Regions from separate parts of the Janthinobacterium breve genome, predicted to be linked through region 1. Evidence: predicted binding sites of a transcription regulator. Region 1 holds the regulator's gene; each other region holds the start of a gene.
What was found. The regulator FNR, encoded in region 1, switches genes on or off when oxygen is low (the NO sensors DNR and NnrR bind a similar motif). The targets are predictions, from matches to a motif close to TTGATNNNNATCAA.

Region 1 (7,822 bases):
CCGTGATCGGCTTCATCAGCACGACATCGGCCTCGGCGGCGCTGGAGATTTCTTCCAGGTGGTTGCGGGCGAAGGCGTTGACCATCACCACGATGGGCTGGCGCTGGCCGGTGGCCGCCTGGCGGATGGCCTTGGCCGTGGCCAGGCCATCCATGACGGGCATGTGCCAGTCGGCCAGCACCACGTCGTAGGGCTGCTGCTGCGCCAGGCGTTCGCGGTACAGTTCGATGGCGGCAAAGCCGGAGTCCACTTCATCGGCCAGCCAGCCCCACGCCTCGATCAGCTTGACGATCAGTTCGCGCGTGGTGCGGTTATCGTCGGCCACCAGCAGGCGCAACTGGCCCAGGGCCGGCATGCGCCGCGTTTCGGCCGGCTGCGCCAGCATGTCGAACGGCACGCTGAACCAGAAGCGGCTGCCCTTGCCTTCGCTGCTGGCGACGGCGATGTCGCCGCCCATCATGTGGATCAGCTGCTTGCTGATGGCCAGGCCCAGGCCCGTGCCGCCGAAGCGCCGCGTGATGCTCTGGTCGCCCTGTGAAAATGCGGAAAACAGTTGCTGTTGCTGCAATTCCGTCATGCCGATGCCCGTGTCGCGCACTTCGAAGCGCAGCCAGGCGCGCCCGTGCCCGCTCTCGGCCAGGCTGACGGCCACTACCACTTCGCCGCTCTCGGTGAACTTGATGGCATTGCCGGCCAGGTTGACGAGGACTTGCTGCAGGCGCTGGGCGTCGCCCACCAGGCGCCGCGGCACGTCGGGCTCGACGGCGATGGCCAGTTCCAGCTCCTTTTCGCCCGCATTCATGGTCATCGTCGTGGCCAGGGTATTCATCACTTCATCGAGGTCGAATTCGACGGGCGACAATTCCATGCGGCGCGCCTCGATCTTCGAATAGTCGAGCACGTCGTTGAGGATGCCCAGCAGCGACTGGCCCGCCACGCGCACCATGGTCAGATACTTGCGCTGTTCCGTATCGAGCCTGGTATTGCCCAGCAGATACACCATGCCCAGCACGGCATTGAGGGGCGTGCGGATTTCATGGCTCATGTTGGCCACGAAATCGCTCTTCGCGCGGTTGGCCGCCTCGGCCCGGTCGCGCTCCTGTTCCAGCTCCGCCGCGCGCGATTCGAGTTCCTGCTGCAGGCGGTCGCGTTCGCTCATCAGGCCGTTGAACGCTTCCGTCAGTTCGCCGATCTCGTCGCGCTGCTGCACCGGTACGGGGGTGAAACGGCTGCCGCTGGTGCGCAGGGCGAGCAGGGTGTCGCGCAGGCGCACCAGCGGCGACAGCAGGCGCACGGTGACCCAGCCCAGCACGGTAGCGGCCAGCAGCGAAGCGAGAATGCTCCACAGTACCAGCCGGTACAGCACACCATCGAACGGTTCGAAGGCATCCTCGACGGGCAGCGAGGCGGCCAGCAGCCAGTTCACGGACTTCAGGCGCTTGAAGCTGTTGACGGCCGTGACGCCGCGGCTGTTGGTGCTGACCATGCTGCCTTCACCATCTTCCTTCAGTAACTGTGTGGTCGTCAGGTTGGCGTTCGGCTTGCGCGGCTGCAGCAGCCGGCTGGTATCGGGGTGCAGCACGTAGCGCGGCGCGGCGTCGCGCGTGATGATGAAGTAATAGCCGCTCTTGCCGATCTTTTCCGTGCGCAGGCGGCCCAGCAGGTTATCCTTGTACAGGCGCAGCACGCCGATCACCACGCCCACCACCTGGCCGTTGGCGCCAAGCACGGGCGCCACCATCTGCACGATGGGCATGCCGCTCGATTTGCCCAGTATCGGTTCGGTGATCATGGGTTGACGCGTGCGCAAGACGGTCTGGAAATATTCGCGTTCGGCAACGTTGATGCCGGCGCGTCCCGTGACGAGGGGCATGTCGGCCACGACGGCGCCTTGCGCGTCGAGCACCAGCACGTCGTCGAACAGCACCAGCATCGAGCGGCGCGCATAGTATTCGCGCAATTGGGCGGGCTGGGCGATCAATTCCGGCGGCTGCTGCCTGGCCGTCAGCGTGACGATCTGCAGCAGCATGCCCAGCTTGTCGTCGAGCTCGGCAGCGGTGCGGGTGATCAGGGACGATTGCTGGCTCAGCAGTACTCTGGTGAAGTCGGCGCGCATGTGCTGCAACTGGATCATGGTGACCAGCGCGATCATGGCGATCGAGGTCAGGCTGGTGGCCAGCGCGACTTTTGCTTTAATGCCGAGAGGCTTCATGATTTCCTTTTCAGTACCGTGCGGCACAGGCGGCAGATAATGCTGTCAGGAATTTTCCTATCAATACATCAACTTGGCAAGCGGCGCCGCGCAAATTGCCCTCCCCGCATGGGCTTTTGACGATGTTGCCAGATAATTAAAGTCAGAACGTCGTTTATTCAGCGCAATTGCGGTGAAATTGGCACACGGCAACCGTGTATGCAGTAAACTCGTTATTGCATTTTCTAAAAGGTAACGACATGACTGAAGCGCTACTCACTCCCACCTTGCCCACAGTGAACGTGGAAGCGTTGCGTGCGCGATGCTCGACCTGCAGCATGCATCAATTGTGCCTGCCGATGGGCCTCGATGTGGGCGACATGGACAGGCTGGACCAGATCATCGGCCGCCGCCGCAAGATCGTGCGCGGCGCTTCGTTGTTCCGTATCGGCGACTCGTTCCAGAATCTGTACGCGATCCGCCTGGGGCACTTCAAGACGTACCAGATCAATCCGGGCGGCGAAGAGCAGGTGACGGGTTTCCAGATGGCCGGCGAACTGCTGGGCATGGACGCCATCAGCGCCGATCGCCACCACTGTAATGCGGTGGCGCTGGAAGACAGCGAAGTGTGTGAAATTCCGTTTTCCAGCCTGGAACAATTGCTGGGCAATATGCCGACCCTGCTGCGCCATTTCCACCGCATGATGAGCCAGGAAATCACGCGCGAGCAAAGCGTGATGCTGTTGCTGGGCAATATGCAGGCGACGCAGCGTTTTGCCGCCTTTATCGTCAACCTGGCCTCGCGCTATGAAGCGCGCGGCTATTCGGCCAGCAAATTTCAGCTGCGCATGTCGCGCGAGGAAATCGGCAATTACCTGGGGCTGACCATCGAGAGCGTCAGCCGTTTATTGTCGAAATTCAAGAAAGAAGGCTGGCTGCGCGTCTCCAACCGCGAGATCGAGATCTTGCAGCCGGCCAAGTTGAAAGCCATTACGGCCGGCACGGACGTCTGCAAGTAAGTCTTACAGCTCTTCATCGGCGTGCAGCGCGATGCTGCGCTGCAGGGGCCAGGTCCAGATGCCGGACAGGCGCCACTCGCGTTTGTCGTTTTCCACCAGCACTTGCCAGCGGCTGCGCTCGAGCATCGGCAGCGCTACCGAGAAGTTGCCGGCCGCATCGGGCTGCACCAGCAGCTTGATATCCTTTTCCGGCAAGGTCGCATGCGCCAGGTGCAGCTGCAGCGGACCCTGGTAAGCCTTGCCGAAGCTGTGCACGGAACCGCTGAGGCGCGCTGACGCCACATCATAGGACAGGCTGGTATCCATCGCCAGGTCGCTGGCGATCGTATCGCGCCGCAAGTCCTGGTTGATCGCCTTGCCCTGCTTGTAATAATCACCCACCACCAGCGCATCGGGCTGCGTAAACGCGATATACGCCATGCAGCTGCCGACGACCACGGACAGGCCGGGACCGATCATCAGCAGCCAAGGCCAGCGATGCTTGTACCACGGTGCAACGGGGGCTTGCAGCTTGAGACTGTCGGACATGGTATTTCTCCTGATTAATTGGCCAATCCCCATCCGGGGACTGGCCTTCCTACAACTTCGTGGCGGCGGCGAGGGCACCCGGTCCCCGTCCGCCTTTCCTTGTTAGCGCGGCACGATGAATACCGCGCTTTCACGCACATGCAGCGATGGGTCGTCCAGCGAGTGCAATTCGATGGCAATCTTGTTCGAGCCCTTCTCGCCGACGCCGTGCGGCACGCGCAGGCGGATAGGCCAGCCCAGCGTTTCCGTTGGCTGCAAGGTCACCTCTTCGCGCGTCAGCAAGGTCAGACCCGGCAAGCCGGAAGCGCTGATCTTGAAGTGCTGGGTTTGCTCCGAAGTGTTCATGATCTGCAGACGGTAAACGTTCTCGATCATGCCGTCTTCCACTTCGCGTCCCATCGAACCGCGGTCGCGGATGACGTCCATTTTCAGGGGCGTGCGCAGGGCCAGCGAAGTACACACGGCGATGATGATCAGGGCCAGGATGGAGGTGTAGATCAGCACGCGCGGACGCATGGCGCGCTGGCGTATCTGCTTCGAACTGAAGTTGTTTTCCATCGCATGGTCGGTACTGTAGCGTACCAGTCCCCGTGGCCGCTCGACCTTGTCCATCACGCTGTTGCAGGCATCGACGCAGGCGGCGCAGCCGATGCATTCATACTGAAGGCCGTTGCGGATATCGATGCCGGTCGGACACACCTGCACGCACAGGGTGCAGTCGATGCAGTCGCCCAGCTTGTCGTTGTTGCCGGCCTTCTTACTGATGGCGCCACGCGGTTCGCCGCGCTTGGTATCGTAGGTGATGATCAGGGTGTCCTGGTCGAACATGGCGCTCTGGAAGCGCGCGTAGGGGCACATGTATTTGCACACCTGCTCGCGCAGCCAGCCCGCGTTGCCGTAGGTTGCCAGGCTGTAGAACAAGACCCAGAACCATTCCCAGGGACCGAAATTGAGGGTGGTCACCGCCTGCGCCAGGTCCTTGATCGGCGTGAAGTAGCCGACAAAGGTAAAGCCCGTCCACAGGGCGATGGCGCCCCACACCAGGTGCTTGGCCGTCTTCTTGAAGGCCTTGCGCACGGAGGGGCCCTGCTTGTCGAGGGCCATGCGCGCGCTGCGCGTGCCCTCGATGCGGCGTTCGACCCACAGGAAGATTTCCGTGTATACCGTTTGCGGGCAAGAGAACCCGCACCACACCCGCCCGGCGATGGCCGTGACGAGGAACAACAAATACGCACAGATGATCAGCAGGGCCGCCAGATAGATGAAATCCTGGGGCCAAAGCACGACGCCGAAAATGTAGAACTTGCGCGTGGTCAAATCGAACAGCAGGGCTTGCCTGCCATTCCAGGTCAACCACGGCAAGCCGTAGAACGCCAGCTGGGTAAGCCATACGCATACCCATCGCCAGGTAGCGTAGCGTCCTTTGGCCTCGCGAGGGTAGATTTGCTCGCGGGCCGCATACATCTTGATGACTTGAGGTTCCATTACGTCATTTCACGGGCGTCTGGGGATTTGACAGGCTCCAGACATAGGCCGACAACACATGTACCTTGGACTCGCCGAGGAAATCGCTGAAAGCCGGCATGGTGTTGTTGCGTCCCTTGCGGATGGTTTCCATGATGGTATCAGCACTGCCGCCGTACAGCCAGATCTTGTCCGTCAGGTTCGGCGAACCCAGCATCGGGTTGCCCTTCGCATCGGCGCCATGACAGGCCATGCAGGCGCCGAACTTGGCCTTGCCCAGCACCGACTTGACGGGGTCCGAGGTGGAACCGGACAGGCTCAGCACATAATGGGCCACGTTCTCGACATCCTTTTCGGAGCCCAGGGCGGCGCCCATCGGTGGCATCTGGCCATTGCGACCGTGCATGATGGTGGTCTTGATGATGTCAGGTTCGCCGCCATACAGCCAGTCCTTGTCGGTCAGGTTGGGGAAGCCCTTGTTGCCGCGCGCATCCGAACCGTGGCATTGCGCGCAGTAGGTCAGGAACAAACGCTGGCCGATGGCTTGCGCCTGCGGATCGGCCGCCACCGTCTTCAAGTCCTGGCTCAGGTACTTGTTGAACAGGGGGCCGTAGTCGGCTTCCGCCTTCTTCAGCTCTTCCTCGTACTGGCCCGTCGATTTCCAGCCCAGGCTGCCGGCATAGTTGCCCAGGCCCGGGTACAGGAACAGATACGCCAGAGCGAAGACGATGGTGATGTAGAACAACCACATCCACCAGCGCGGCATTGGCGTGTTGAGTTCCTTCAAGTCCTCGTCCCAGACGTGGCCCGTGGTGCCGTCGGCAGGTGCGCCCTCGACCACTTTGATTTTCGACTGCGAGTACAGCAGCACGCCGCAGCCGATGATGCCCAGCAGGGACAGCACGATGATGTAGATATTCCAGAAGCCATTGGTAAAGTCAGCCATGGTTGCGCTCCCCTTGTGCCGGCGCGGCATCGGCCGCGTAGTCGAGCGCCTCGTCGTCGAACGGCAGGCGCGCCGCCGCGTCGAAGTCGCTGTTGCTGCGGCTGAAAGTCCACCACAGGATGCCTACGAACGTCGTAAAGGAAACCACCGTCATGACGCTGCTGGCGCTGTCAAACAGGTTTTCGATTGCCATGCTAATTCCTTGTTTTGATTAATGTACCGAGGCCTTGCAGATAGGCGACCAGGGCGTCTTCTTCCGTCTTGTCCTGCAGCTGCGCCGGGCCGGCGGTGATTTCCGCATCGCTGTACGGCTGTCCCAGGCGTTTCAGGGCGCGCATCTTCGGCATGATGTCGTCAGGCACCAGCTTGGTCTTCGCCAGCCATGGGTAGGCCGGCATGTTCGACTCGGGCACCACGTCGCGCGGGTTGTTCAAGTGCGTGCGGTGCCATTCATCGCTGTAGCGGGCGCCCACGCGGGCCAGATCCGGCCCCGTGCGCTTGGAACCCCACTGGAACGGACGGTCATACACGAACTCGCCAGCGACCGAATAGTGGCCATAGCGTTCCGTTTCCGCGCGCAGCGGACGCACCATCTGCGAGTGGCAGTTGTAGCAGCCTTCGCGCACGTAAATGTCGCGGCCCGCCAGGCGCAGCGGCGAATACGGCTTCAGGCCAGCGACCGGTTCCGTCGTGCTCTTCTGGAAGAACAGGGGAATGATCTCGACGGCGCCGCCGATGCTGATCACTACCGTGACCAGGGCAATCAGCAGCCAGGGGTTTCTCTCAATCCATGCATGTGAAAATTTCATTTGCTTTTGCTCCTATCAGGCGTGCGCCGCGTTCAATTCCGGAATGCGGGCGACGGGGAGTTTGCTGCCGCGCAAGGTCATCCAGGTGTTGTAGCCCATGATGCACATACCCGACAGGTACAGCAGGCCACCGGCCACGCGCACCACGTAGTACGGATATGTTGCTTTCACGCTTTCGACAAAGGTGTAGGTCAGTGTGCCGTCCGGATTGACCGCGCGCCACATCAGGCCCTGCATCACGCCGGCGATCCACATTGCCGCGATGTACAGCACGATGCCGATGGTGGCCACCCAGAAGTGCACGTCGACCAGGCGCGTGCTGTGCATCTGCGTGCGGCCCGCCAGGCGTGGCAGCAGATAGTAGATCGAACCCATGGTGATGAAGCCCACCCAGCCCAGGGCGCCCGCATGTACGTGGGCAACGGTCCAGTCGGTGTAGTGCGACAGCGAGTTGATGGTCTTGATCGACATCATCGGACCTTCGAAGGTGGCGATGCCGTAGAACGACAGCGAGACGATCATGAATTTCAGGATCGGATCGGTGCGCAGCTTGTGCCAGGCGCCCGACAGGGTCATGATGCCGTTGATCATGCCGCCCCAGCTTGGTGCCAGCAGGACCAGCGAGAAGACCATGCCGATCGATTGCGTCCAGTCAGGCAATGCCGTGTAGTGCAGGTGATGCGGGCCGGCCCACATGTAGGTGAAGATCAGCGCCCAGAAGTGGACGATGGACAGGCGGTACGAGTACACGGGGCGCTCTGCCTGTTTCGGGATGAAGTAGTAGACCATGCCCAGGTAGCCGGCGGTCAGGATGAAACCCACCGCGTTATGGCCGTACCACCACTGGATCATGGCGTCCTGCACG
Region 2 (7,822 bases), on a different contig from region 1:
TGGCAGGCGGGCTGGCCAACCCGGGCGCTCGCTTCCGTAAAATACTGGCGCTCGTGGAATTCGCCCTGCTTGCCGATGTTGAACGAGGCGACGGGGCGGTGATAGCCCATCACGCGGGTCCAGATTTCGCAGCGCTGGCGTTCGGTGTCGAGCAGGGTGATGGCGGGAGTGAAGTCGGGACGTGCATTCATGGTGTTTCCTCAAGTGATGGAACAGGGTTGGCCTGCTTGCGGGCGATCAGTTCCGCGTCGCAGGTGGGGCAGAATTCGTGTTTTCCGGCCAGGTAGCCATGGCGCGGACAGATGGAAAACGTGGGCGTGACGGTGATGTAGGGCAGCGAGAAGCGGCTCAGCGCGCGTTTCACCAGTTCGCGGCAGGCGTTGGCGTCCGACAGCGCTTCCGTCATGTACAGGTGCAGCACCGTGCCGCCTGTGTACTTGCGCTGCAGCGCGTCCTGCAATTCCAGCGCCTCGAACGGGTCGTCCGTGTGGCCCACGGGCAGCTGCGACGAGTTCGTGTAATACGGGTTGTCCGGCGTACCCGCCTGCAGGATGGCCGGATAGCGCTTGCGGTCTTCGCGGGCGAAGCGGTAGGTGGTGCCCTCGGCCGGTGTCGCTTCCAGGTTGTACATATGGCCCGTCTCTTCCTGGAAGGCCACCATGCGGGCGCGCACGTGGTCGAGCAGGCGTATCGCCAGCGCATGGCCCTCGGCGGACGTGATGTCGTAGGCGTCGCCGCTGAAATTGCGGATCATCTCGTTGATGCCGTTCACGCCCAGCGTGGAAAAGTGATTGCGCAGGGTGCCCAGGTAGCGCTTCGTGTAGGGGAACAGGCCTTGCTGCATCAGTTCCTCGATGGTGCGGCGCTTGATTTCCAGGCTGATTTTGCCCAGTTCCAGCAGGTGGTCCAGGTCGGCTAGCAGCGCTGCTTCGTCGCCGCGCCACAGGTGGCCCAGGCGCGCGCAGTTGATGGTGACCACGCCCAGGGAACCTGTCTGTTCGGCGGAACCGAACAGGCCATTGCCCCGTTTCAGCAGTTCGCGCAAGTCCAGTTGCAATCGGCAGCACATGGAGCGGATCATGTTCGGCTTGAGTTCCGAATTGATGAAATTCTGGAAGTAGGGCAGGCCGTAGCGGGCCGTCATCTCGAACAGGCGTTCCGCATTCTCGCTATGCCAGTCGAAATCTTCGGTGATGTTATAGGTGGGGATGGGGAAGGTGAAGACGCGGCCCTTGGCGTCGCCCGCCATCATGATCTCGATATACGCACGGTTGATCATGTCCATCTCCGCCTGCAGCTCGCCATAGCTGAAGTCCATCTCCTGGCCGGCGATGACGGGAATCTGCTCGCGCAGGTCGTCCGGGCAGACCCAGTCGAAAGTGAGGTTGGTAAACGGCGTCTGCGTGCCCCAGCGCGATGGCACGTTGAGGTTGAAGATCAGCTCCTGCATGTACTGGCGCACGTCTTCGTAGCGCAGGCTGTCCTTGCGGATGTAGGGCGCCATGTAGGTGTCGAAGGAGCTGAACGCCTGCGCGCCGGCCCATTCGTTTTGCAGGGTGCCCAGAAAATTGACGATCTGGCCGATGGCGCTCGACATGTGTTTCGGCGGACCCGACTCGATCTTGCCCGGCACGCCATTCAAGCCTTCATGCAGCAAAGTGCGCAGCGACCAGCCGGCGCAATAGCCGGCCAGCATGTCGAGGTCGTGGATGTGCAGCGCCGCTTCGCGGTGCGCCGCGCCCACTTCCGGCGGATACACCTGGTCCAGCCAGTAATTGGCGATGACCTTGCCCGACACATTGAGGATCAGGCCACCCAGGGAATACCCCTGGTTAGCGTTGGCGTTCACGCGCCAGTCGCGCCGTTCCAGGTATTCATTGATGGACGCGGCGACATCGACCTGGCCGCGTGTGGGGGAAACTGCATTCGTCGTCATGAAACCTCCAATAAACACAACATGCGGTGTTTTTATGAAGGTTATCTACTAAATGTAGTGTAGTCAAAGGTGGCGTGCAAGCGATTCGCGTATCCTTGATCCAGGTGAAAAAACCACCTCAGCCGGTTTTGTTCCAGCGCGTTTCGCGCAGGATCAGCCAGCTCGCGCAAAAGAACGCGGCGCCGCAGGCGGCGATGCTGGCGACGGAAGCGGGCAGGACCTGGGCCCAGATTTCCAGCGGCGAATAGGTGCTCCAGCTGGCCACGCGCGCATCGAAGGTGGCGTAGTTCGCCAGCAGCCAGTAGATGGCCAGCAGGCCCGTGCAGATGGCGGCCTGACGCAGCAGCGGCAGTTGGCGGCGCGCGAACACGGCCAGCAGGAACAGCAGCAGCACGCCCGGATAGGCGCCCAGCACTTCCGGCGACAGCACCGAGAGGGTCCCTGCGTCATAGCCATCGTTCGGGCCGGCCCACTGCACTTGCAGCGCGGTGAGGAACAGTGTCAGAAGAAAAATCAGCAGCGGTTTGCGGGTCATGGTGGACAATCGAAGAGGGAGAAAAGTGGGGCATTTTACAGCCAGGTCAAGCAAGTTGAAGGTGCGCCCGCCATGCATGCATTCCTTCACCTGCGTCAACGACTGGGCAGCATGGGAGGGGCTATAGTCTGCACCCTGAGCCGATACAGGACTGTGAATATCATGATGCTTGAATCAACTACCGCCACCCGCGTGGCCGGACCGCTGGAACTGGTCTGCCCCGCCGGCAGCCTGCCTGCCTTGAAAGCGGCCGTCGACAATGGCGCCGATACCGTTTACCTGGGCTTTCGCGACGCCACCAATGCGCGCAATTTCGCCGGCCTCAATTTTGACGAGAAGGCCATCGCCGAGGGTGTGCGCTATGCCCACCAGTACGGGCGCAAGGTGCTGCTGGCGCTGAACACCTATCCGCAGCCGCACAACTGGGCCGTGTGGCGTAGCGCCATCGACCGCGCCGCCGCGGCGGGCATCGACGCCATGATCGTTGCCGATCCGGGCCTGATGGCCTACGCGGCCCAGCACCAGCCACAGCTGCGCCTGCACCTGTCCGTGCAGGGCTCGGCCACGAATTATGAAGCCATCAACTTCTATCACGAGCATTTCGGCATCGCCCGCGCCGTGCTGCCGCGCGTGCTGTCGATGACGCAGGTGGAACAACTGATCAGCAAGACGGAGGTGGAGATCGAAGTGTTCGGTTTCGGCAGCCTGTGCGTGATGGTCGAAGGGCGCTGCGCCTTGTCTTCGTATGCGACGGGCGAGGCGCCGAACACCCACGGCGTGTGCTCGCCGGCCAAGGCCGTGCGCTGGCTGGAAACGCCGAACGGTCTGGAGTCGCGCCTGAACGGCGTGCTGATCGACCGCTACGCGCCCGGTGAAAACGCCAGCTATCCCACCCTGTGCAAGGGCCGTTTCGAAGTCAATGACGAAGAGTATTACGCGATCGAGGAGCCGGCCAGCTTGAATACCCTGGCGCTGCTGCCGCAACTGATCGCCATGGGCGTGCGCGCCGTGAAAATCGAAGGACGCCAGCGCAGTCCCGCCTACGTGGCCCAGGTCACGCGCGTGTGGCGCGAAGCGATCGACGCCTGCCGCGAAGGCAATCCGCGCTACGCCGTCAAGCCGGGCTGGATGGCGGCCATGGACAAGCTGGCCGAGGGCCAGCAGCACACATTGGGTGCCTACCACAGATCTTGGAAATAGAGGATGAACATGCTGAAGCTTTCACTGGGCCCCTTGCTGTACTACTGGCCGCGCGCCACCGTCTTCGAGTTTTACCAGCAGATCGCCGGCAGCGCCGTCGATATCGTGTATCTGGGCGAAACCGTCTGCTCGCGCCGGCATGAGCTGCGCCTGGCCGACTGGCTCGATATCGCCGACATGCTGACCGCTGCAGGCAAGGAAGTGGTGCTGTCGACGCAGGCGCTGATCGAGGCGGGCGCCGAACTGGCGAGCCTGCGCCGCATCACGGGCAATGGCCGCTATACGGTCGAGGCCAACGACATGGGCGCCGTGCACTGCATGGAAACGGGCGCGTCCTTTGTCGCCGGCCCCCATTTGAACCTGTTCAATGGCCCCAGCCTGCAACTGCTGGCGCGCCTGGGGGCGCGGCGCTGGGTGATGCCGCTGGAAATGGGGCAGGCGGCGCTGGCCGAGATGCAGCGCCAGAAACCGGAAGGGCTGGAGACGGAAGTGTTTGCCTATGGCCGCATGCCGCTGGCGTTTTCCGCGCGCTGCTTCACGGCGCGCAACCGCAACCTGCCGAAGGACGACTGCGGCTACAGCTGCCTTGAAGAGCCGGACGGCCTGCTGCTGCGCACGCGCGATGAAGTGCCGTTCCTCGTACTGAATGGCACACAGACGCAGTCGGCGCTGGTCTACAACCTGGTGCGCGAACTCGACGCCATGCGCGACATGGGCGTGGCGGTGGCGCGCATCAGCCCGCAGGCCATGCATACGGAACAAGTCATCGCCATCTTCGACCGCGCCCGCCGCGGTCAGGTCAGCGGCGTGGGCGCCCAGGCCCAGCTGGCGGCCTGCCAGCCGGCCGGCGCCTGCGACGGCTACTGGCACGGCCAGCCCGGCATGGAACAGCACGCCGCTCATTGAACGCATCGAAAGGAAGCACCATGCAAGATCAATTGGAAAGATTGCCCATCCCGGCCAAGCCCGCCATGAGCAAGCCCGCCATGAGCAAGCCCGCCATGTCGTACCGGCTGCCCGAACCGCTGGCCGACTTGCTGTCCAAGCTGCCGCCGTATCCCGCCTCCTGGCTGTTCGTGCAAGGCTTGAACCGCCTGTTGGCGCCGCAATTGCCCGACGATGTGCGGCGCAGCCTGGAGGGGCGCAGCCTGCGCCTGCGCTTGCTCGATGCGGGCATCGCCTTCGATTTCGAGTGGCAGGGCACGGTGTTCGTGGCCGAGCGCTATGTGGACGTGCCGGACCTGTGCATCGCCGCCAGCGTGCATGACCTGATGCTGATGGCGCGGCGCCAGGAAGATCCGGACACGCTGTTCTTCAGCCGTCGTTTGAGCCTGGAAGGCGATACGGAGCTGGGCCTGCTGTTCAAGAATACGCTCGACGCCATCGAGCTGCCGCCGTTCGACTTGCAGGCGCTGGGACCGCGCCGCGTGCTGGCGCATCTGCGCGACCGGGGCGCGCGGGAAGGCTGAGCGGAGCAGGGGGAACGGAGAAGGGCTGGAGCAGGCGTTCAGTGGCGGCAGTGACCGCAGGCGCCGCTGCAGGACGGCAGTTGTTCCTCATCGGAGGTCTCGCCCATGAAGCCTGCGTCGTTGACGGCCGCCAGCAGGCGCTCCTGCGTGGCCAGCCGTTCGTCAAATTGCACCGTGGCGCCGTGGCGCGCCAGCGAGACGCAGACGGTGGCCACGCCCGTGACGGCTTCGAGCGCGCCCGTGAGCCTGTCGGCGCAGCCTTCGTGATCCATTCCAATAATATTCAAGCGCGCTGTCTGCATGGGTTCCTCTTGTTTTTCAAATAAAAAAACAGCGTAGGCGAGGGGCGCGCATGCCGTCCAGAGCAGCACGCAAGATTTATTTTCTATTTGCGGTTTTATTGATCTGGATTAATTCACTCTCTCCGGGCCAGCCTGAAACTGCTGTTGTTTTATACACAGTTTCCTTATTCCAGTCGACAAGCGTGGCCTGCTGCGCGATACTGTCATTCTGATAAGAACGCTGATGAAAGCGCTGGAAAGGAGGGGCCATGCAACGCCGCCCCCTGCTCATGCTTGCCGGCCTGTGGCCGTTTGGCGCGGCCGCCGGCACGCCGCTGCCGCTCGTGTATCCGCGCCACCAGGCACTCAATGATCCGCAGCAAGGCTACGTGACGGCTTTGCTGCAACTGGCGCTGGCGCGTTCGGGCCAGGCGTATGCATTGCGCCGTTCCGAACTGCGCATGGTGCAGACGCGCGCCATGCAGGAAATCGCCACGGCGTCGGGTAGCGTCGATATCGTATGGGCCATGACGAGCCGCGCGCGCGAAACGCAATTGCTGCCGGTGCGCATCCCCATCGACCGTGGCCTGATCGGCTGGCGCGTGGCCCTGATCCAGGCGCGCCAGCCGCAGCTGCTGCGGGCCGTGCGCAGCATCGCGGCGCTGGCGCGGCTGTCTGCCGGCCAGATGCGCGACTGGCCCGACTCCGCCATCTTGCAAGCGAATGGCTTGCGCCTCGATACCTCGAGCACCTACGAAGGCCTGTTCCAGCAACTGGCGGCAGGGCGCATCGATTACTTTCCCCGTTCCGTGATCGAGGCGCAAAGCGAGCTGGCCAGCCATGCGCAATTGCCGCTGGCGCTCGATGCCCACCTGGTCATCCGCTACCCGGCCGCGCTGTATTTTTTTGTCGGCAAGCACCGGCCGGAACTGGCACGCCACATTGAAATCGGGCTGGAAACCATGCTCGCCGATGGCAGTTTCGCGCAGTTGTTCCAGCGCCATTTTGGCCGTCTCGCGGACGGTCTGAAGCTGTCTCATCGGTACGTGCTGGAGCTGGCCAATCCTGACGTGCCGGAGGAGACGCCGCTGGCGCGCAAGGCACTCTGGTATCGTCCAAATCATTACTAGTGGTTTTGTTGATCGGTGTCAAACCACCTCTTCAATCGTGCGCAGGATGTTTGATGAAAAGCAAGGCGAGTTCAATAGAACAGCTGTTGACACTTATAAATTTTTCACCGAACATGATTCCTCGTAACAACATTTCCCCGACACGGGCCTTCAGGGCTGGTGCTGCGCGGGACCCTGTACGCCCGTTCAACCGCCAGCGCCTGCCAGCCCGAGAACGGGTAACCAACCGTCTCTTTTCGAAGGTTTTCTCATGCTCGATTCGATCGCGTCGGTATTGCACCAGGTTCCGGAATTGGCCTTGTTCCTGGCACTCGCCTTGGGCTACGCGGTAGGGCAGATACGCTTCGGTCCCATCCAGCTGGGCGGCGTGTGCGGCACCCTGATCGCCGCGCTGCTGATCGGCCAGCTGGGCATCACTCTGGACGCCAGCGTCAAGAATGTCTTCTTCATGCTGTTCATCTTTGCCCTCGGCTATGCGGGCGGTCCCCAGTTTTTTGCCAACCTGAATGCCAAGGGCTTGCGCTTAGGGCTGCTGTGCCTGATCGAAGTGGTGGTGGTGCTGACACTGGTGCTGCTGGCCACGCGCTTCCTGGGCCTGGACCAGGGCACGGCGGCCGGCATGATGGCGGGCGCAGCGACGGAATCGGCCGTCGTCGGCACGGCCACGGACGCCATTTCCAAGCTGGCGCTGCCGGCGGCGCGCATCGCCGAGCTGCAGGCCAACGTGGTCACCGCCTATTCGATCACCTACATCTTCGGCCTGATCGCCATCGTCATCGTCACCAGCCAGATTTTTCCGCTGTTGCTGCGCGTCAACCTGCGTGAGGAAGCGGACAAGCTGTGGGAGAAGATGGGCGGCGCGCAGACCGATGGCGACGGGGTGCAGGCGACGCCGGAAATGGTGGGCCGCGCCTACCGCATCAGCCGCGGTGCGGGACGCCGCCTCGATGCCTTGCAGCATATTTTCGCGGGCCGCGCCAGCATCACGCGCGTGCGCCGGCATGGCAAGGTGCTTGCCCTGGAGCCGGCATTGCGCCTGCGCAACAACGATGAAGTGCTGGTGATCGGCCACCGGCCCGCGCTGGTGGCGGCCGAAGCCATCCTGGGCGAGGAATTTGCCGATACGACGGGCTTGAACATGGCCGTCTCCGCCGTCGAAGTGGTGCTGCAGCAGGCGGCCCTCGTGGGCCAGCCCCTGCGCCAGCTGGCCTTGCCTTCCGGCGTGCATGTGGCGGCCGTCGTCCGTGGTGAGCACAGCATGCCGCCCCTGC
Region 3 (7,822 bases), on a different contig from region 1:
CCGACGAGGCGATCAGGGTCATGAAGGCGCCCGGCACGCCGTGGCCCGTGCAGTCGGCGATGGCGGCGAACCAGCCCCCATCGTGGCGTTCGAAGAAGTAAAAATCGCCGCCGACGACGTCGCGCGGCTGCCATTCCAGGTGGGCGTCGGGCAGGGTGGCGCGCAATTCCGCGCTTGATGTGCGCAGCAGGGCGCGCTGGATCACGCTGGCGTAATCGATGCTGTGCATGATTTGCCGGTTCTTTTCCGCCTGCATGGTGGCCACCACGTTCATCAGCTGCAAGCCGAAGCCCACGCCGGCCAGCGCGCCATCCTCGGTGATGATGAAGCCGTCGGCCAGCGCCTTTTCGCCCGCTTCCACGGCGCGGAAGGTGAGGTCCTCGATGCTCATGGCGCCGTCGACGATCAGCGGTTCCTTGTCCATGAAGGCGATGCAGCTCTTCTTGCCGTACACCTCGTGGTAGAAGGGCTTGGACATCTGCGACATGAAGATGTTGCGGCTGATCAAGCCGATCGGCTTCTGCTGCTCGGTGACGGGCAGGCTCATCATGTCGCGCCGTTCCGTGAACAGTTCCAGCACGGCGAAATTGCTGGCGTCGGCCTGCACCGATTCCGTGGGTATGCACAGATCAAACGCCACGGAGGTGCGATAACGGGGAAGATGCAAACGAGAAGCGTTGAACTCCACAGCGGCTACCTTTACATGACGATCGGACCCTTGTTGTCGCGACGGCAAGGCGACTGACAAACAGGCAATATCATCATGGTAGCCCTGGAATGTGACGGCTTGATTACCAGCTTGTCAAAACCGTATGCAAGATGGCTGCATGGCAAGCCAGTGCCGGGCCTACAGGCGCCGGGCCAGTGCCTGCGCCTGTTCCAGCCAGCGCGCGCGCTGCGGCTCGGTGGAATCGAGGATGGGGCCGAAGCTGGCCACCTTGACGGGCTTGACGCCGCAAAATTCCAGGGTCGTCCTGCGCAGCTGGTGGATGCCGGGCATGCGGTAGACCCAGCGGAAATACCAGGGCGGCGTGTCCATCGTCACCAGCAGCTGCGCCGTGCGGCCTTTCAGCAGCTGCGCGGGGAAGGCCTTGCCCGGACGGTACTTGAAGGCGTAGCCAGGAAGGAAGACGCGGTCGACAAAGCCTTTCAGCAGGGCCGGCGCGCCGCCCCACCAGATGGGGTAGGCGAACACCAGGTGTTCGGCCCAGCTGATGGCTTCCTGCGCCGCCAGCAAGTCCGCTTCCAGCGGCTGTACCTGGCGGTAGCCTTCGTGCAGGATGGGGTCGAAGTCCAGCTGGCCCAGGCGCAGTTCGCGCACGCTGTGGCCTGCGCTGCGGGCAGTGGCGGCGTAGGCCTCGGCCAGGGCGGCGCAGAAACTGTCGCTGGACGGGTGGCCCAGAATGATTAAAATGCGCTTGGGTGTCGTCTTGGTCATGATGCAGGCTTTCCAGTAAAGAACAGCTTGCATGCTAAAGCCTGTCCCTAGTGGCAGAGTCAAGCGGCCGTTTGAAGGCGCTGGTGCGCCAGGCAGTCGCGGATTTCCGTGTCGATGTCGGCCAATTGCGCGTCGAGCTGGCGCAGGCGGGCGATATCCTGCTGCACTTGCGCGCGCTTGGCGGCGATATGCCGGGACAGGGCGGCCCAGTCGGTGTCGTCGCCGGCCAGGATGGGCAGCAGTTCGGCCAGGCGGAAGCCCAGGGCCTGCGCCTGGCGTATCAGTCTGACTTGCGCCAGGTCTTGCTGCGTGTAGACGCGGTAGGCGCCCGAGCGGCGCACGTCGCCCAGCAAGCCCAGCGTTTCATAGTGGCGCAAGGCCTTGGGCGAGGTGCCCGCCAGGCGGGCGATTTCTCCGATGTACATGGCTGTCCTTTGTTGAGCATGGGCGAGCGCAGTGTAGCGCAAGGCGCTGTCTTGCGGGCCGCCACGGCGCTGCTTCAGGCGCGGCGCGGCGGAATTTTCTTCGCCGTGCACTCGGCGCAGGTGCCATACAGCGACAGCGCGTGCTCGTGCAGCACGAAGCCCCGCTCGGTGGCGATTTCATTCTGGCGCAGTTCGATGCCTTCATCGACGAATTCATCGACCTTGCCGCAACCCGTGCAAACCAGGTGATCGTGGTGCTGGCCTTCATTGAGCTCGAAGACGGCATGGCCCGATTCGAAATGCCGGCGAAACAGGATGCCCGCTTCGGCAAACTGCATCAGCACGCGGTAGATGGTGGCCAGGCCCACGTCGATTTTTTCAGCCAGCAAGAGTTTGTAGACATCGTCCGCACTCAGGTGCTTGATCGTGCCTTCTTGAAACAGCTGCAGAATCCGCAAGCGGGGGATGGTCACTTTCAAGCCCGATTCACGCAGTTCCCTCAATATATCCATGTCTCCCATTCCTTTTTATGATCGCCTGAGCGAGCGCTTAAGCGTGAATCTGCATTATATCGCAAATGATAATCATTACCATTCTCATGTGCGAACTGGAAATATTATGCGGTGTAGCCAGTTGGGAAACCAGTGACATCGGCGCAAGTGGCCATTGCGTGGCGGGTAACTTGTGCTAGGTTGTCGTTGAGGATGGAAAAATGGCGCTCAAATCGCTACACTGTGCAGCACGTAATAACAATGAACAATGGAGGAGCCATGGATCGATTTGATGCGATGCGTCTGTTTACGCGCATCGTCGAGTTGCGCAGTTTCACGCAGGCGGCGCATGACCTTGGCTATCCGAAGGCGACCGTCACGCATGCGATCAAGCAGCTCGAAGCGCGGCTGCGCGTGCGCCTGCTGCAGCGGACCACGCGGCAAGTCACGCCCACGCCCGATGGCGAAGCGTATTACCAGCGCTGCGTGCGCCTGCTGGCGGACCTGGAAGAAACGGAAGCCGTGTTTTCCTCGGAGGCGCAGCAGCCGGCCGGCAAGCTGCGCGTCGACCTGCACGCGACCCTGGCCATGCATTTCGTCATGCCCGTGCTGGACCAGTTCTGCGCCCGCTATCCCTTGATCGAACTGGAAATCGGCATGGGCGACCGCCTCGTCGACCTGGTGCGCGAAGGCGTCGATTGCGTGCTGCGCGTGGGCGAATTGAGCGACTCGTCCATGGTGGCGCGCCGGGTGGCGCTGCTGGAACAAATGACGTGCGCCAGTCCCGCCTACCTGGCCGCGCACGGCACGCCGCGCACGATGGCGGAACTGGCGGGCCACCGCGCCGTCAATTTCTTTTCCGCCCAGACGGGCAAGGTCTGGCCCTTCGATTTCAAGGTGGACGGCCAGCGGCACAGCGTGGCCTTGCCGGGCAGCGTATCCGTCAACAATGCTGATGCGTATCACGCCTGCTGCCGCGCGGGCCTGGGCTTGATCCAGGCGCCCCGTTACCACCTGGAGCAGGCGCTGGCAGCTGGAGAGCTGGTGGAAGTGTTGGCGGCCATGCGTCCCGACCCCTTGCCCGTGTCCGTGCTGTATCCCCATCACCGGCAATTGTCGCCGCGCGTGCGCGTGTTTGCCGATTGGGTCGCCAGCCTGTTTGACGGCGTGCATTGACGCGCCGCGGCATTTTCTTGACTTGGGCAAAGAAAAAAATCCCTCTAGTGATGCCATCTAGCACTATTTGATGTGGATCAAAGTTTTTGTTGCACTGCACTCATAGACTTCGCAGCGTTACTTAACGACAAAAAGAGGGAACTAGAATGAAGAAGTCCGCAACTGCAGCAGCAATCGTCCTGGCCGCCATCGGCGCATTCGCCGGCAATGCAATGGCGCAGGAAAGCCCATGGCTGGTCCGTGCGCGCGCCGTGCATATCGATCCGGCCAACAAATCCACGCCGGTCTTGGGCGCTGGCGCATCGGACACGATACATGTCAGCAGCAAGACAATTCCTGAAATCGATATTTCGTATTTCTTCACGCCGAACATCGCCGCCGAGCTGATCCTGACTTATCCGCAAAAGCATGACGTCACCTTGGGTGGCCAAAATATCGGCACGTTCAAGCATCTGCCGCCGACCTTGTCGCTGCAATACCACTTCATGCCTGAAAAACAATTCAGCCCGTACGTGGGTGCAGGCGTGAACTATACGAATATTTCGAGCGTGAAACTGCTGGATGGCGCTGGCCGCTTGGAGCATGACAGCTGGGGCTTCTCGCTGCAAGCCGGTGTCGACTACAAGCTGGACAAAAACTGGTCGCTGAACTTCGACATCAAGAAAGTACAGATCCGCAGCGACGTATTCGTCGGTGCCGCCAAGGCCAGCGAAGTCAAGATTGATCCTGTCCTGATCGGCGTAGGCGTCGGCTATCGCTTCTAAGCATGGCATGACAGCGCCCGCGTGGCGCGCACAATAAAAAAGGACGGCCGGGTTTGCACCTGGCCGTCCTTTTTGCATTGTCTGCGCCGCTTTATTTTTTCAGCGTCTTTTCCAGCGCCAGCTGGTAGTCCGTCTTTTCGTAGCCGGCCAGGTATTTGTTCGTCGCGTCGAGGAAGGCGCGCGAGCGGTAGGCCGCTTCCAGGTCCTTGACCCATGGCTTGGCCTTGTCGGCCGTGCGGATGGCCACCAGGTTGATGTAGCTGTCCGAGATCTTTTCCACGCTCAGGGCCGACGTCAGCTTCATGCCGGCGGCCAGGGCGAAGTTGCCGTTGACGAAGGCGTAGTCGGCGTCCGCCAGCGAACGTGGCAGTTGCGCCGCTTCCAGCGGCACCAGTTTCAGCTTCTTCGGGTTTTCCAGCACGTCGCGCTCGGAAGCGCGCAGCGGGTCGACGTTCGGTTTCAGTTTGATCCAGCCCATCTTGGCCAGCATGACCAGCGCGCGCGCCTGGTTGGTCGGGTCGTTCGGCATGGTGATGGTGGCGCCGTTCTTCACTTCGGCCAAGGATTTTTGCTTGCCGCCGTACAGGCCGATGGGCATGGTCGGCACGGTGATCAATGGGCTCAATGGCAGCTTGTTATCGGTGGCGAACTTGGTCAGGTAGACGATGTGCTGGAACACGTTGGCGTCCAGCGAACCCTCGGCCAGCGCGTAGTTCGGCTGCACGTAGTCGTTGAATTCGACGATCTTGACCTTGTAGCCCTGTTTTTCCAGGATGGGCTTGATGCCCAGCTTCAGCTGGTCCGAATACGGACCGGAGCTGGTGCCGATGACGAGTTCTTTCGGGTCCTTGGCGTGGGCAGCGGTGGCGAAGGCCAGGCTGGTGGCGGCCAGGAGCAGGGTGCGGCGAAGGTGGTTCATGTAAGTCCTTGTTTCTGAATATGAATTAACGTTTGTCGAGGCGCTTGGCGATGCGCGTGCCGGCGAACTGGATGGTTTGCACCAGCACGATCAGGATGGCCACGGTGACGACCATGATGTCCGTCTCGAAGCGGTAGTAGCCGTAGCGGATGGCCAGGTCGCCGATGCCGCCGCCGCCCACCACGCCGGCCACGGCCGAATACGACAGGAAGCTGATCGACAGCACGGTCAGCGCCAGCACCAGGCCGGAGCGCGCTTCGACCAGCAGCACGCGGAAAATGATCTGCATTTCGGACGCGCCCATGGCGTGCGCCGCCTCAATCACGCCGCGCGGCACTTCGCGCAGGTTCTGTTCCACCAGGCGCGCCAGGTAGGGAATGGCGGCAAACGACAGCGGCACGGCAGCCGCCAGCGGGCCAATCGAGGTGCCCGCGATGATGCGCGTAAACGGCGTCAGGGCGACCAGCAAAATGATGAAGGGGAAGCTGCGCACGGTATTCACCAGCCAGCCCAAAATCGTCGACAGCGGACGGTTTTCCAGCGACTGGCCTTCCGAGACGAGGAACAGCACAATGCCCAGCGGGCCGCCGATCAGGATGGCGGCCGTCAGGCCGATGCCCAGCATGGTCATGGTCTGGCCCAGCGCCACCCAGATCTCCGGCAGCAGCTTGACGACGTTATTGATCGATTCTTCAAACATGTGTTGCATCCTTCCATGCGGTGGCTTCAAACGCCTCGGTGCCGTAATAAGCCAGCTCGCGTCCCAGCGCCGTCTTGCGCGGGGTGGCCGTGTCGCTCAAATCGAATTGTTCGGCGATGGCGCCGTTTTCCACGACGGCCACGCGGTTGCAGATGGCGCCCAGCACCGACAGCTCATGGCTGACGATGACGATGGTCACGCCCAGGCGCGCATTGATGTCGCGCAAAGTGTCGAGCAGGGCGCGCGTGGTTTCCGCGTCCAGCGCGGACGTCGGCTCGTCGCACAGCAGCACGTCGGGATGGCTGGCCAGCGCGCGGGCAATCGCCACGCGCTGTTTCTGCCCGCCGGACAATTGCGCCGGATAGCTATGCAGCTTGTCGGACAGGCCCACGAGCGCCAGGCATTCTTCGACGCGGGCGGCGATCTGCTCGCCCTTGGTCGTGCCATGGATTTTCAAGGGGAAGGCGACGTTGTCGAAGACGCTGGCGTTTTGCAGCAGATTGAATTGCTGGAAAATCATGCCGATGTTCTGGCGCGCGTCGCGCAATTCGCTCTTGCCCAGGCGGGTTAGTTCACGCCCGGCCACGGTAATGGTGCCGCTGTCGGGACGCTCGAGCAGGTTAATCAGGCGCAGCAGGGTGGATTTGCCGGCGCCGCTCTTGCCGATCAGGCCGAAAATATCACCGGGATAGACTTCCAGCGTGACCGATTTGACCGCGTGGAATTGCACGCCCTTGGGCAGCGCGAAGGTCTTGTTCGCGCCGTCGATGCGAATCACCGGCGTACGGTGTGGTGTGGTCATGCAGTGTTTCCTTTTTTATTGGACCGTGACAGGCTTGCTTGCAGGGGCCAAATCGCCCGGCCTGTTACGTCGGTTGCGTAGTATACCTCCGATCGTGTTATTACTCCTACGACAGAATCTTGCTTTGAATATGCAAATAATGTCTATGCGTCTGTTTTCAAGTTGAAAAAGTGGGGAACTGGCGTTCTTGCCGAATTTAATCGCGTGGACTGGCGCGATGGAGCCGCATCCCAGTGAAAAGTTCGACGCGGCTTGCGCAGGCATCACGGTGTTTTCATGTGAAGTTCGGCTGACTTTGCGTTTTTTCGACGCGGGCATGGCCGTTTACTGCCTGCCATTGCCCTCTTCAGGGGCAGATTCTGCTCCGCTGGCGGCAGGGCCTTCGGGGCGCCGCAACAGGTAGATGAGGACGGAGATTTCCATGATGCCCACCATGGCGATGACCCACCACGGCGGATGGCCCAGGCACATGGCGACAAAGCCGATGGCCATGCCCAGGCAAGCCATGGCCTTGCCGCGCCGCGAGACGGCACGGTGTTCGCGCCACTGGCGCAGCGACGGGCCGAAGCGGGGATGGTGCAGCAGCCAGTGCTCGAGGCGCGGCGAGGCGCGGCTGAAGCAGGCCAGGGCGAGGATCAGGAAAATCGTCGTCGGCATGACAGGCAGCATGGCGCCGATGATCCCCAGCAGCACCATCAAGGCGCCGGCGGCGGTCCAGGCCCAGCGGCGCAGGCGCACGCCGTGCGCTTCGCGCAGCGGGGGCTGGGCGTGCGGCTCCTGCATCAGGCGAAGGCGCCGGCTGTCATGCCCTGGCCGCGGGGCTGGTTATTGGTGGGGTGCGCGTGCATTGTGCTCATAGCGTGGCGGGTGGCCGTCATGTTTTTCTGCTCTGGGTTCTGCTCCATTATGGAGGAATCAAGACGACGCTGCATGCCCGCCAGGGCCGCGATGATAACAAGCCTATAAAATAATAACAAGAATCATTCTCATTTGATGTATTGTCTGAGGTGCTGGATAACGCTGGATATTTTTGGCAATGCAGACAATAATCGGCAGCAGAAGGCGCTGTAGCGGTCAGTATCGTCGTTATTATCGATTTTATCGATG
Region 4 (7,822 bases), on a different contig from region 1:
ATCTTTTGATGCACGAGCTGGTGGATGTAGCGCACGCCGAACGACCAGTGGCGCATGCGCACGGGCAAGCCATAGATGGCGATCTCGGCCATGAAACTGTCCGGCACCAGTTCGAACTCGACGGGGGAAAATGCCAGGCCCAGTTCCCGCGCCAGCGCTTCGATGCGCGCCGCGTAGCCGTCCAGGCCCATTGTGTCGGCCTTGTCTGCCTGGTCTGCCTGGTCTGTCGCGTTGCCGTGCAACTGTGTATCAGGCTGCGTCATGGCGTCTCCTGCGTATCGGCCGCCTCGTGCTGGAAAAAGGTGCGGATGGCCGCCCACACATCGTCGGTCCTGCTGAGGATGCTGCTGTGCAAGGGCAGGCCCCGCCGTTCGTGCTCGGCGCACAGGCTGTGCATTTCCGTTTCCAGGCTGCGCGGCACGCCGGGCAAGGTTTCCACATAGCCCATATAGCTGAGCAAGGCTGCCAGGTCGCCCAGGGCCAGGCTGGCCGCCCCCCGGTCTTCGCTGAAATTTTCGCCATCGGAGGCATAGAACAGGTAGGCGTTATAGCGCCCCGGTGCATAGTGCTCCCGCAGCAGCTCGCGGCTCAGGCGAAAGGCGCTGGACGCCATGGTGCCGCCCATGCCATTGACCTGGAAGAATTCGGCTTCGGAAAACTCCCAGGCCCGCGTCGTATGGGCGATGAAGCGCGTTTCCACGCGCGCATACCTGCGCCGCAATCCCTGCAAGGCAAAGAAAAAGAAGGACTTGGCTAACTTGCGCTCGGCTTGCGCCATGCTGGCCGACACGTCCAGCACGAAAAACACGACGGCATTCGTGCTGGGCCGGGGCTGTGGCAGCACCTTGCGGTAACGCAAGTCATCATTGGTGAAGGGCACGGGCTGCGCCTGCACCGCGCGCCGCTTGATCGCTTCCTTGACGGTGCGCCGCCGGTCCAGGCGCGAACGGGCGCCATGCCGGTCCAGGCCGCTGCGTACCAGCCGCACGTCGTCGATCGCGCCCGAATGACGCGGCTTCAGGTGCGGCAACTCGAAGGCGTCCCATATCCAGTCGAGTATGTCGTCGATGGGAAACTCTAGCAGCAGGCGCACCGCCCCCTCGCCATCGCCTGGCGCGCCGTCCTCGCCCGTAGCGGCGGGGCGCGCCGCGCGCAGGAGATCGCCGGGCTGGCCGGTACCCTGGCCTGCACCCACGCTGTTGCGCGCGGGCGCCAGGCGAAAACGCGCATGTTCTAGCAGGCGCATGGGCACGTGCACCGTGCGCTGCTGGGCGCCGCCGATCAGGTCAGGCGTGGCGATCAGCTCGGGCAAGTGCGCCTGCACGGCTTCGCGCACTTTCTGGTTGTGGCGCAGCCAGTCGCGCGCGCCGCGCGAGAACAGCGCGTACCAGGGCTGGGCCAGGGCAGGCGCGGCGGAAGCTGGCGAGATCGTGGCGGACATGGTTATTCCTGCGCCAGCAAGGTAGTGACATAGTTGAGCGCTTCGCGCGCGCTATGAGCGTCATAGCCATATTCGTCGACCAGGCGCTGCTCGACGGCGGAAATCCTGGCCCGCACGTCGTCGTCGGGGCGCTTGGCCGAGCCGACCAGGCGCAGCACGTCGCGCCGCTGTTCGAACAGATATTGCTGGATCGCATCGTGCAATTGCGCATGGCTGCCCAGGCCGAAGGCCTCGCCCCGTTTGAAGGCGCTCATGGCCTTGCGCACCACTTCTTGCCGGAAAGACTGCTTGCCGGAGTCGCTGATATGGATCTTTTCTTCCACGGCGCGCAGGAAGCGCTCGTCGGGACGGCGTTCTTCGCTGGTGATGGGATCGCGGATCTGGCGGTTGTCGAGCATGGCTTCGACTTCATCGAGATATTTGCTCAGCAAGTCCTGTGCTTCTTGCTCGAACGACACGAACAAGGCCTTGTGTACGTCGGCCTTGACCCAGCGGTTATAGAAATCCTTGCGCGTGAGCACCAGGTAATCGACCCACTGACGCTTGCGCCGCGGTTCGATGCGCGCATCGTTTTCGATGCCATCCTTCAGGGCCAGCAGCACGTCCATGGTGGAGAGGCTGTTGCGCTGGGCGGAAATGATGGCGTGCGACAAGGCATTGATGACGAAACGGGGCGACACGCCCGACAAGCCCTCGTCGGGCGACTTGTCGCGCTCGCGCAGGCGGCGGATGTCGGCATGCTGCAAGTCGCCGACGTCTTCGTCTGCATACACGCGCAGCTTCTTGACCAGCTCGGCTTCCTTGTCCTCGCCCTCGGGCAAGCGGCTGAGGATGGCGAACACGGCCGCCGCATGCAGCACGTGCGGATCGAGATGCACGTCGCGAAAGGCGGGCGCGGCCGCCATGATCAGCTTGCGGTAGATACGCGCTTCTTCGCGGTAATTGAGCGTATACGGCACTTGCACGATGACCATGCGATCGAGCAGCGCCTCGTTTTCGCTTTCTTGCAGGAATTTGCGAAATTCGGCCAGATTCGTGTGCGCGAGAATGGTTTCATCGAGGTAAATCAGGGGGAAACGTGACACCTTGACATTTTTTTCCTGCGTCAGAGTCAGCAGCAGGTACAGGAATTCGCGCTTGACCTTGAGGATCTCGATCATTTCCAGCATGCCGCGGCTGGCCGCATACACGGCGCCAGACCACGACCAGGCGCGCGGATCGCCTTCATCGCCGTACTGCGCCACTTTCGACAGGTCGACGGAACCCACCAGATCGGCCAGGTCGGCCGTGGTGGGATCGTGCGGCGCATACGTGCCGATGCCGCAGCGTCCCGCCTCGGACAGGTGGATGCGCTCGACGGGCATGCGCAGGAAGTCGCCCGCGTACTGTTCTTCCAGGCGGGCGCGGCAATGAGGGCACAGTTCGCCATGCAGCTCGGCATCATAGCTGGCGCGAAAGTCGGCGCGCATGCTGTGCGGCACCAGGTGCAGCGGCGATTCGTGCACGGGGCAGCCGGCGATGCCGTACAGCGCGCCGTCGCTGCTGTGGCTGTATTCCTCCAGCCCCCGCTTGAGCAGGATCACCAGGGTCGACTTGCCGCCCGATGGCGGGCCCAGCAACAGCAACATGCGCCGGCCTACTTCAGAGCCTGCGGCGGCCGCCTTGAAGTAGGCGGCGACCCGGTCGATCGCCTCGTCGATGCCGAACAGCTCATCGTCAAATAGGCGGCAACGGAAGCGCCCACTGTCATCGGTCTGGCCGTTCCAGCGCATCATGTCCCACAGGTACTGATGAGCGCTGCGCGTCAGCAGGGCCGCGCGGCCGGGCAGGATCTGCTCGATGAAGTCGGTAAAACTGCCGCGCCAGGGGCTGATGCGGTGTTTTTCGGCCCAGGCCGCCATGCCGTGCACGAAACCTGCATGCTGGCCTGCGCCACCGGCATCTGCGGCGCTGTGGCCTGCTTGCTCGTCCGCAGGCGCGTCGTCGTAGCGTGTCATACCAGGGCTCGTCATTGTTTCCCCATCCATGCCGTTGCTGGCGTTGCTGTTGTTGCTAACCTTGCTGCCGTGGAGCAGGCCCGGTTCCAGCCTGTTGGCCCAGTATACGGCGGCACCTCTGCCCGCACGCCTGATCTCGCTCAACCTTGACGAGGGAACTATTTTCGCGCTCCTTGGCCCTCCTTGGTCCCGTTGGCGCAGGGCGGCCACGCGTCGGCGCAGTTCAATCCAGATCAATACCGGCCGGCGCGGCCCGTCCACACTGGTGGTTCGCAGCGACCCACGAGGAGAACATGATGATAGGCAACGAGAATGGTTTCAGCGCCCCGCCGGGCAGCGGCAGCAGGGGACAAAGCGCGGACGATGAAGAGGCCGTCGGCCAATTTTCCGTCCCTGGCGAAGACGACAAGACGATCGAGAGCGCATCCGTCTCGGACGTGCCCGACGCCCTGAGCGGCGTCAGCATGGAATTACTGGAAATCAAGCGCAGCATCGAAGACGGCATGCGCCAGTCCATTTCCCAGACGGGCGGCGTGCGCGCCGCCGACGCCTTCAGCGACGGCGGCAATATCCAGGGCGTGTCCATCGGCCTGGGCGAGGGCGCCAGCGACAGTTCGTCCGGCGAGCCGGGCTTGCCAGCCCTGACCCTGTACGTGGCCGAACCCACTTCCGTCGACCGCGCCAAGGCCGCCATCGTGGGTGCCATGGGCGTGCGCGCCGTGGCCAGCGACAGGGTGCCTGTCAACATCGTCGTAACGGGCGTGATCGACGCGCAGCCCCACCGTTTCCGCTTGCGTCCGGCGCCGGGCGGCGTCTCGGTCGGACATTTCCGCATCACGGCCGGCACCATCGCTTGCCTGGCCGTGGGACGCAGCGCACCGCGCAACAGCCGCTTGATGATACTGAGCAACAATCACGTGCTGGCCAATTCCAACGGCGGCGCGTTCAACGACTGCATCGTGCAGCCGGGCCCCATCGACGGTGGCCGCTGCCCGCAAGACCAGGTGGCCGTGCTCGAGCGTTTCGTGCCCATCAATTTCAGCGGCGGCGTCAATTTTGTCGATTGCGCCACTGGCTGGGCCTGGCCAGACCGCGTGCGTCCCGAACTGGTCTACCTGAGCGGCGGCATGCCTGCCTATTTTCGCATCAGCAACGCGCTGGTAGCGCCCGCGCTGGGCATGCTGGTCGGCAAATCCGGACGCACGACGCAATTGACGCAGGGCCGCATCACGGGGCTGGGCGCCACCATCAACGTCAACTACGGCGGCGGCAGGATCGCGCTGTTCCAGGACCAGATCGCCATTACGGGCGTCAGCGGGGCATTCAGCGCGGGCGGCGACTCCGGCTCGTCCATCTGGACCTGGAACCAGCAGCGCAATCCCGTCGGCCTGCTGTTTGCCGGCGGCGGCAATATCACCTTTGCCAACCAGATGCGGCGCGTGGTGGTGGCGCTCGACATCAACTTGTATACCTGAGTGCTGGCACAGCCAACGGCCGCAAAAACGGCGCGGCGGCGTGATGCCACCTTGCACTGCGCCGCCTTTTGCACGATGATGATATGGTCAGGTGTGACTGTCATGCATGGCTTGGCGGACAAGAGGCGCTGCCGTGCCTCCTTGTTCCACGCGTGCCATGGGCAGCATCAGGAGGATATGTCATGTCAAACAGTAAATTCGTACCAGCGCCATACGCCGGCTTCGAGGATGCGGCCATGCCGTATTTGCCGGACGAGGCCGGTGGCCACGCCGTGGCGGGCCTCGCGCATGTCGCACCGCCGCCCGGCCGGCTGGAAGCGGCAAAGCGGCGCAATGAGCGGGCCCTGATGGCGATCGATGGGGTCGAAGGCGTCAGCCTGGGGCAGACCGCCATCGGCGGGGAAGCCCTCGTCGTGTATCTGCGCGATTCGTCCGTCAAGCGGCGCGTGCCGTCGCAGGTCGACGGCTATCCGGTGGAAACGAGCATCACGGGCCAGATCGATATCCAGCGCTGGTAGGCACGCGGGCCTGGCGGCCAGTCCGCTTGCCGCAAAGTGCTGCGGCGGAAGGCTTGTTGCCAGGCCTTTCAGTCTGCTTTACTTGCTCAGACGGCTGATCGCTTCGGCCACGCCTGCGCCATAGGCAGGGTCGCACAGGGTGCAGTTGCCGATGTGGCGTTGCTTGACTTGCTCCGAGGCGCCCGAGATGGCGCGCGCCGTGTTGTCGAACAAGACTTGCTGCTGTGCCTGTGTCATCAGGCGGAACAGGGCCCGCGGCTGCGAATAGTAATCCTCATCGACGCGGTGGTTCCAGTGGTCGGCCGCACCTTCGATGCTCAACGGCGGTTCACGGAAATCGGGCTGCTCGGCCCATTCCTGCTCGCTGTTCGGTTCATAGCCCAGGGTCCCGCCCTGGTTGCCGTCGACGCGCATCTGGCCGTCGCGGTGGTAGCTGTGGAACGGGCATTTCGGCGCGTTGACGGGAATATGGCTGTGGTTGACACCGAGGCGGTAGCGCTGCGCGTCACCATACGAAAACAAGCGGCCTTGCAGCATCTTGTCCGGCGAAAAACTGATGCCGGGCACCACATTGGCCGGATTGAAGGCCGCTTGCTCCACTTCCGCGAAGTGGTTGTCCGCATTGCGGTTCAGTTCCAGCACGCCCACTTCGATCAGCGGATAGTCGCCGTGCGGCCACACCTTCGACAGGTCGAAGGGGTTGAGGTGATACGTGCCTGCCTCTTTTTCCGGCATGATCTGCACGTACAGGGTCCAGCGGGGGAAATCCTTGTTTTCGATGCTTTCGTACAGGTCGCGGTGCGAACTCTCGCGGTCCTTGCCCACCAGCGCCTCGGCTTCGGCATCCGTCAGGTTTTGTATCCCTTGCTGGGTTTTAAACGTGAACTTGACCCAGAAACGCTCGTTTTGTGCATTCAGGAAGCTGAAGGTATGGCTGCCGAAACCGTGCATGTGGCGGAAACTGCGCGGCAAGCCCCGGTCGCTCATCACCACCGTCACCTGGTGCAGCGCTTCGGGCAGCGAGGTCCAGAAATCCCAGTTGCTGTTGGCGCTGCGCAAGCCCGTGCGCGGGTCGCGCTTGATGGCGTGATTTAAATCGGGGAATTTCAGCGGGTCGCGCATGAAAAATACAGGCGTATTGTTGCCGACCAAATCCCAGTTGCCTTCTTCCGTATAGAATTTCAGGGCAAAGCCGCGGATATCGCGTTCCGCATCCGCTGCGCCCCGTTCGCCAGCCACCGTGGAAAAGCGCGCAAACATGGGCGTTTGCTTGCCCACGGCGCCAAAAATCTTCGCCCGCGTGTAGCGCGTGATGTCGTGTGTGACGGTAAACGTGCCGTGTGCGCCGGAACCCTTGGCATGCATGCGGCGCTCGGGGATGACTTCGCGGTCGAAGTGGGCCAGCTTTTCCAGGAACCACACATCTTGCAGCAGGGCAGGGCCACGGGGGCCGGCCGTCTGGATATTCTGGTTGTCGACAACAGGCGCGCCAAAGGCGGTGGTCAGCTTTTTCATTGGACTCTTTCTTTATAGGGAGGTCGACGGACGAGCCAAGGCCTACCCAAACACTGGCTGGGTTGAGCGTATGCGACATGCTCACCGAGGCTGGTCCAGAGTAACAAATTTCTAAAAAGCAAATACAGTGTGCCATTCGGGGCCAGCAACAACCCCGCCGCCGCCACGGAAGCAGCTAGGCCATCATAGCCCCTCGGCAATGTCTAGTCCAACACGATTGACCCGGCACAAGGCGCAGCGGTATTTTCCGGCCTGCTAGCGATATGTGGCCCAGTCGGCCTGCAGCCATAGTTGTCCGCGCCAGGCAAACGTATGCCGCCAGCATGCAGTCCGTTCAGCAATATGGCTTGGCCTTGATCTGGCTTAAAACTTGTTCCAGTTATTGTGCCGGTGTTCCGTCGCTTCCTTCATCAGGTGGCCCGCGCGCAGGGCGTCGTCCGCCTGCACCGTCATGGCCAACTCCTGGAGGGCGGGCGGGTATTCGTGGTGGGCCGCTTCTTCCAGCAATGCATGGGACTTGACCAGGTCGCGCGGCACGCCGCGGCCTTCGCGATAGGCGTTGTACAGCAGGAACATGGCGTGCGGATTGCCCAGTTCGCTCGATTTTTCCAGCCAGCGCGCGGCGATCACGGGATCTTTCGGCACGCCTTCGCCGTTCGCCGCCAGCAAGCCCAGCATCAATGCCGCCTTCGCATGGCCTTGCTGCGCTGCCTGGCGGTACCACAGCCAGGCTTGCGCCGGCGTGGCCGCGCGCCGCATCTGGCCCAATTCGAATGCCGCTTCCGTGTCGCCGGCGCGGGCCGCCTGTTCGAACAGACTCAGCGCCTCGGCGCGGCGTTCCGGACGGGACTGGTAAATCAGCGCCAGTTCGCGCTC

Region 2: ubiU (ubiquinone anaerobic biosynthesis protein UbiU) is a predicted target of FNR. The motif match lies at 2,557-2,570, and genes of this name have one in related genera.
Region 3: ACQ4W0_RS10750 (OmpW/AlkL family protein) is a predicted target of FNR. The motif match lies at 3,598-3,611, and genes of this name have one in related genera.
Region 4: ACQ4W0_RS15020 (serine protein kinase) is a predicted target of FNR. The motif match lies at 3,662-3,675, and genes of this name have one in related genera.

The regions. Positions count from the first base shown of each region.
Region 1 covers NZ_JBNYXY010000011.1:232,071-239,892, forward strand. The annotation lists gene ACQ4W0_RS23180 (response regulator) at 1-2,212, opposite strand, end outside; gene fnr (fumarate/nitrate reduction transcriptional regulator Fnr) at 2,452-3,210, shown strand; gene ACQ4W0_RS23190 (FixH family protein) at 3,214-3,738, opposite strand; gene ccoG (cytochrome c oxidase accessory protein CcoG) at 3,841-5,223, opposite strand; gene ccoP (cytochrome-c oxidase, cbb3-type subunit III) at 5,228-6,148, opposite strand; gene ACQ4W0_RS23205 (cbb3-type cytochrome oxidase subunit 3) at 6,141-6,341, opposite strand; gene ccoO (cytochrome-c oxidase, cbb3-type subunit II) at 6,343-6,957, opposite strand; gene ccoN (cytochrome-c oxidase, cbb3-type subunit I) at 6,973-7,822, opposite strand, start outside.
Region 2 covers NZ_JBNYXY010000006.1:228,623-236,444, reverse strand. The annotation lists gene ACQ4W0_RS13575 (anaerobic ribonucleoside-triphosphate reductase activating protein) at 1-1, opposite strand, end outside; gene nrdD (anaerobic ribonucleoside-triphosphate reductase) at 1-191, opposite strand, end outside; gene ACQ4W0_RS13565 (ribonucleoside triphosphate reductase) at 188-1,936, opposite strand; gene ACQ4W0_RS13560 (hypothetical protein) at 2,055-2,471, opposite strand; gene ubiU (ubiquinone anaerobic biosynthesis protein UbiU) at 2,634-3,671, shown strand; gene ubiV (ubiquinone anaerobic biosynthesis protein UbiV) at 3,681-4,577, shown strand; gene ubiT (ubiquinone anaerobic biosynthesis accessory factor UbiT) at 4,598-5,140, shown strand; gene ACQ4W0_RS13540 (heavy-metal-associated domain-containing protein) at 5,179-5,442, opposite strand; gene ACQ4W0_RS13535 (hypothetical protein) at 5,519-5,692, opposite strand; gene ACQ4W0_RS13530 (substrate-binding periplasmic protein) at 5,691-6,551, shown strand; gene aspT (aspartate-alanine antiporter) at 6,802-7,822, shown strand, end outside.
Region 3 covers NZ_JBNYXY010000005.1:109,542-117,363, reverse strand. The annotation lists gene ACQ4W0_RS10775 (SpoIIE family protein phosphatase) at 1-667, opposite strand, end outside; gene ACQ4W0_RS10770 (NAD(P)H-dependent oxidoreductase) at 848-1,471, opposite strand; gene ACQ4W0_RS10765 (MerR family transcriptional regulator) at 1,498-1,863, opposite strand; gene fur (ferric iron uptake transcriptional regulator) at 1,938-2,375, opposite strand; gene ACQ4W0_RS10755 (LysR family transcriptional regulator) at 2,634-3,530, shown strand; gene ACQ4W0_RS10750 (OmpW/AlkL family protein) at 3,677-4,294, shown strand; gene ACQ4W0_RS10745 (MetQ/NlpA family ABC transporter substrate-binding protein) at 4,386-5,213, opposite strand; gene ACQ4W0_RS10740 (methionine ABC transporter permease) at 5,239-5,913, opposite strand; gene ACQ4W0_RS10735 (methionine ABC transporter ATP-binding protein) at 5,906-6,715, opposite strand; gene ACQ4W0_RS10730 (YbaN family protein) at 7,040-7,498, opposite strand; gene ACQ4W0_RS10725 (hypothetical protein) at 7,498-7,692, opposite strand; gene ACQ4W0_RS10720 (hypothetical protein) at 7,702-7,822, opposite strand, start outside.
Region 4 covers NZ_JBNYXY010000007.1:126,058-133,879, forward strand. The annotation lists gene ACQ4W0_RS15010 (SpoVR family protein) at 1-263, opposite strand, end outside; gene ACQ4W0_RS15015 (DUF444 family protein) at 260-1,441, opposite strand; gene ACQ4W0_RS15020 (serine protein kinase) at 1,444-3,438, opposite strand; gene ACQ4W0_RS15025 (chymotrypsin family serine protease) at 3,732-4,913, shown strand; gene ACQ4W0_RS15030 (hypothetical protein) at 5,096-5,431, shown strand; gene ACQ4W0_RS15035 (catalase) at 5,510-6,946, opposite strand; gene ACQ4W0_RS15040 (tetratricopeptide repeat protein) at 7,310-7,822, opposite strand, start outside.